One region of the Streptomyces collinus genome, then DNA from elsewhere that is predicted to be linked to it. Evidence: predicted binding sites of a transcription regulator. Region 1 holds the regulator's gene; the other holds the start of a gene.

Region 1 (2,397 bases):
TCGACCTGGATGTCCTTGGTCGTACCGAAGGCGGCCTCGTCGAGTTCGACCTCGATGCGGATCATCGCGTCCTGGCCGCGGCGGGTGCGCGAGCGCGGTCCGCGCTGCGACGCCGTGCCGAAGAACGCGTCCATGATGTCCGAGAAGTTCCCGAAACCGCCGGCTCCGAAGCCGCCCGCGCCGCCGCCTCCGGCCTGCGAGAGCGGGTCGCCGCCGAGGTCGTAGACCTGCTTCTTCTGCGGGTCCGACAGCACCTCGTAAGCGGCGTTGATCTCCTTGAACCGCTCTTGGGTCTTCGGATCGGGGTTGACGTCCGGGTGCAGCTCGCGCGCGAGCCGCCGGAAGGCCTTCTTGATCTCTTCCTGCGACGCGTCGCGGCGCACGCCGAGTACGGCGTAGTAGTCCGTGGCCACTACGACTCCGCCAGGATCTGTCCGACGTACCGTGCCACTGCGCGTACCGCTCCCATCGTTCCCGGGTAGTCCATGCGGGTCGGTCCGACCACGCCGAGCTTGGCGACTGCCTCGCCGCCCGAACCGTAGCCGACCGACACGACGGACGTGGAGTTGAGTCCTTCGTGGGCGTTCTCGTGACCGATCCGTACGGTCACGCCCGGATCCTTCGCCTCGCCGAGCAGCTTGAGGAGCACGACCTGCTCCTCCAGCGCCTCCAGCACCGGCCGGATCGTGAGAGGGAAGTCATGTCCGAAGCGGGTCAGATTGGCGGTGCCGCCGATCATCAGCCGCTCCTCGTTCTCCTCGACGAGCGTCTCCAGAAGTGTGGAGAGCACCGTAGAGACCGTACCCCGGTCCTCGTGCTCGAACGCCTCCGGGAGATCCTCCACCAGACTCGGCACATCCGCGAAACGGCGGTTCGCCACGCAGCTGTTGAGTCGCGCGCGCAGGTCCGCGAGCGAGGCGTCACCGAAGGGCGCCGGGCAGTCGACCACGCGCTGCTCGACCCGCCCGGTGTCCGTGATCAGCACGAGCATGACGCGCGCGGGCGCCAGGGAGAGCAACTCCACATGCCGCACGGTGGACCGGGTCAGCGACGGGTACTGCACGACGGCGACCTGGCGGGTGAGCTGCGCGAGCAGCCGCACCGTGCGCGCCACGACGTCGTCGAGGTCGACGGCACCTTCGAGGAAGTTCTGGATGGCGCGCCGCTCGGGCGCGGTCATCGGCTTGACGCCGGCGAGCTTGTCGACGAACAGCCGGTAGCCCTTGTCGGTGGGGATGCGCCCGGCACTGGTGTGCGGCTGGGCGATGTACCCCTCGTCCTCCAGGGCCGCCATGTCGTTGCGGACGGTGGCCGGGGAGACGCCCAGGCTGTGCCGCTCGGTGAGGGCCTTGGAGCCCACCGGCTCCTCGGTGCCGACGTAGTCCTGGACGATGGCGCGCAGCACCTGAAGCCTGCGTTCACTGAGCATCGCGCACACCTCCAGAAGTCGTCCGCCCGTGGTCCTGCCTGTCGAGCCTGGCACTCTGCGCGTGCGAGTGCCAGCATCCCCCGGCCCAGTGTACGGCGGTGGGGTACACCCCCGGCAAGGCTGGTCGTGCGGCGCCGTGCCCCGAGCGGGGCGCACCGCTAGCGTCGCCGTATGACGGTGACTTGGGAAGACCTCGGATGGGAGCGCGTGGCCGCCGGCGTGGGGCGGTGCCGGCTGCCGGTGTGGGACTGCACGATCGGGCTGGTCGCCGGGGAGGGGGCGGTCCTCATGATCGACGCGGGGTCGAGCCTCGCCGAGGGCGCGAAACTGGGCGCGCAGGCGCGGGCGCTCACCGGTCACCGTGTGACACATCTCGCGCTGACCCATCCGCACTTCGACCATGTCTTCGGCGCCGCGGCGCTCCCGGACACCGAGGTGTTCGGCGCGGTGGGCGTGGACGCGCTGCTGACGCGGGTGCGGGACCGCGAGGAACTGCGTGAGGACGGGGTGCGCCAGGGCCTGGCGGCGCCCACGGCCCAGGAGGCGGCGGAGCGGCTGGTCCCGCCCGGCCACCTGGTCTCCGGCGAGTGGACGCTCGACCTGGGCGGCGGGCGGCAGGTGCTGCTGGCGAACGTCGGCCCGGGGCACACCGCGCACGATCTGGCGGTGCTGGTGCCCGGTGATCCGGAGGTGGTGTTCTGCGGCGATCTGGTCGAGGAGTCCGGCGAGCCGCAGGCGGGCCCCGACGCGGTGCCGTCGCACTGGCCGGCCGCCCTGGACCGGCTGCTCGACCTGGGCGGCGAGGACGCGGTGTACGTGCCCGGTCACGGAGCGGTGGTGGACGCGGCGTTCGTGCGGGCGCAACGGGACGCGCTGGCGGCGCGTTTCGGCGTGTCGCGGTGATCGCCCTCCGGCTTCTCCTATCGTCATGCGAATGCGCCAGTACTCCGCCGATCTGACCCCGCCGT
Region 2 (2,397 bases), 1.1 Mb from region 1:
GGTTCGAGCAGGGGCTGGAGACGGCGACGCCGGACGGTGCGGGCGTGTCGATCATTCCCGCCGTCGCCGGTGGCTGAACCGGTCGACCGGCCCGATTGTTACCTTCGGTAACGACGATTACCGAGAGTTCATCGAATTGCCCCCTCCGTGAGAGAAGCGGAGGGGGCAATTCTGTGTGGTTGAGCGGGGTACAGTTGGGGAACGCGATACCGATCCCCTGATCGGAACCCTGAATTCCTGCCGCGAGTCCGACAAGATGTAGCCAAAGTGTGCACGTCTTTCGCGGCTTTTGTTCCTTTTGTGTAGCCCGACTTGCCCTGAATTCGGGCGAATTCTCCCCACATTCCGGACCCTGCGCGTCCAGAATTCTCGTCCGATTGACCTGTTGCAGACGGCAGTTGGACAGATACATTCAGCCGCGGTCGACGCGTTCCGGCGCACGCCCCCAACCGTGGGGGGTGAGGTCTGACCCGGATCCGCGAAGTGTGGATCTGTGCAAGGGCCAGTAATAGGGGAGTTAGGCATGGCTCAGGGCACCGTCAAGTGGTTCAACGCGGAGAAGGGGTACGGCTTCATCGCGGTCGACGGTGGTGCGGATGTTTTCGTCCACTACAGCGCGATTCAGATGGACGGCTACCGCACCCTTGAAGAGGGCCAGCGGGTCGAGTTCGAGATCTCGCAGGGCCAGAAGGGACCGCAGGCCGACATGGTTCGCGTCTCTGCCTGAACGCGCACCACGACCAACGCTCAAGCGACCGGTCTTCTCAGAAGGGCCCGTACCCCCCGGGGTGCGGGCCCTTCGGCCTGTTCGCACGCCCTGTCGGGCCGTGTTCGCGGGTGGCTGACGCCCCCGCCCGATCCCCGAGAGGCGCTTGCACTCGCAGGGGCCGAGTGCTAATCATTGCGTTAGCACTCTGAAGGTGAGAGTGACAACGTAAGGACCGGGTCGGTGAGGCCCGCAGGCCAGGTGGGGAAGGAACCACAAGGCAAGCGAGCCGTCCGTCGCGGGCGCGGGCGCGGTCCGAAGTAATCACCCCCAGTCCTGGAGGGACCACTTCACATGGCCAAGATCATCGCGTTCGACGAGGAGGCGCGGCGCGGCCTCGAGCGCGGCATGAACCAGCTCGCGGACGCCGTCAAGGTGACGCTCGGCCCCAAGGGCCGCAACGTCGTCCTCGAGAAGAAGTGGGGCGCGCCCACGATCACCAACGATGGTGTCTCCATCGCCAAGGAGATCGAGCTCGAGGACCCGTACGAGAAGATCGGCGCCGAGCTGGTCAAGGAAGTCGCCAAGAAGACGGACGACGTCGCCGGTGACGGTACGACCACCGCGACCGTTCTCGCCCAGGCCCTGGTCAAGGAGGGTCTGCGCAACGTAGCCGCCGGCGCCAACCCGATGGCCCTCAAGCGCGGTATCGAGCGTGCCGTCGAGGCCGTCTCCGCCGCCCTGCTGGAGCAGGCGAAGGACGTCGAGACCAAGGAGCAGATCGCCTCCACGGCCTCCATCTCCGCCGCCGACACCCAGATCGGCGAGCTCATCGCCGAGGCCATGGACAAGGTCGGCAAGGAAGGCGTCATCACCGTCGAGGAGTCCCAGACCTTCGGTCTGGAGCTGGAGCTCACCGAGGGTATGCGCTTCGACAAGGGCTACATCTCGGCGTACTTCGCCACCGACATGGAGCGTATGGAGGCCGTCCTCGACGACCCGTACATCCTGATCGCGAACTCCAAGATCTCGAACGTCAAGGACCTGCTCCCGCTCCTGGAGAAGGTCATGCAGTCGGGCAAGCCGCTGCTGATCATCGCCGAGGACGTCGAGGGCGAGGCCCTGTCGACCCTGGTCGTCAACAAGATCCGCGGCACCTTCAAGTCCGTCGCCGTCAAGGCCCCGGGCTTCGGCGACCGCCGCAAGGCGATGCTGCAGGACATCGGCATCCTCACCGGCGGCGAGGTGATCTCCGAGGAGGTCGGCCTCAAGCTGGAGAACGCCACGGTCGACCTGCTGGGCAAGGCCCGCAAGGTCGTCATCACCAAGGACGAGACCACCATCGTCGACGGTGCCGGCTCCGCCGACCAGGTCGCCGGCCGGGTCAACCAGATCCGGGCCGAGATCGAGAACAGCGACTCGGACTACGACCGCGAGAAGCTCCAGGAGCGCCTGGCGAAGCTCGCCGGCGGTGTCGCGGTCATCAAGGCCGGTGCCGCCACCGAGGTGGAGCTCAAGGAGCGCAAGCACCGCATCGAGGACGCCGTGCGCAACGCCAAGGCGGCCGTCGAGGAGGGCATCGTCGCCGGTGGTGGCGTGGCCCTGCTCCAGGCCTCCCAGGTCTTCGAGAAGCTGGAGCTCGACGGTGACGAGGCGACCGGCGCCAACGCCGTGAAGCTCGCGCTGGAGGC

The links. Region 1 encodes HrcA, which represses chaperone genes, less so after heat shock. Its sites were predicted from a motif close to TTNGCACTCNGNNNNNCNGAGTGCNAA; they were not measured.
Region 2: a site for HrcA is predicted at 907-933, ahead of groL (chaperonin GroEL). Genes of this name have one in related genera too.

The regions. Positions count from the first base shown of each region.
Region 1 is NZ_CP133771.1:2,931,483-2,933,879, forward strand. It holds gene dnaJ (molecular chaperone DnaJ) at 1-413, opposite strand, end outside; gene hrcA (heat-inducible transcriptional repressor HrcA) at 413-1,429, opposite strand; gene RFN52_RS13260 (MBL fold metallo-hydrolase) at 1,601-2,332, shown strand; gene RFN52_RS13265 (DUF3097 domain-containing protein) at 2,364-2,397, shown strand, end outside.
Region 2 is NZ_CP133771.1:4,008,475-4,010,871, reverse strand. It holds gene RFN52_RS18050 (MoaD/ThiS family protein) at 1-77, shown strand, start outside; gene RFN52_RS18045 (cold-shock protein) at 524-727, shown strand; gene groL (chaperonin GroEL) at 1,061-2,397, shown strand, end outside.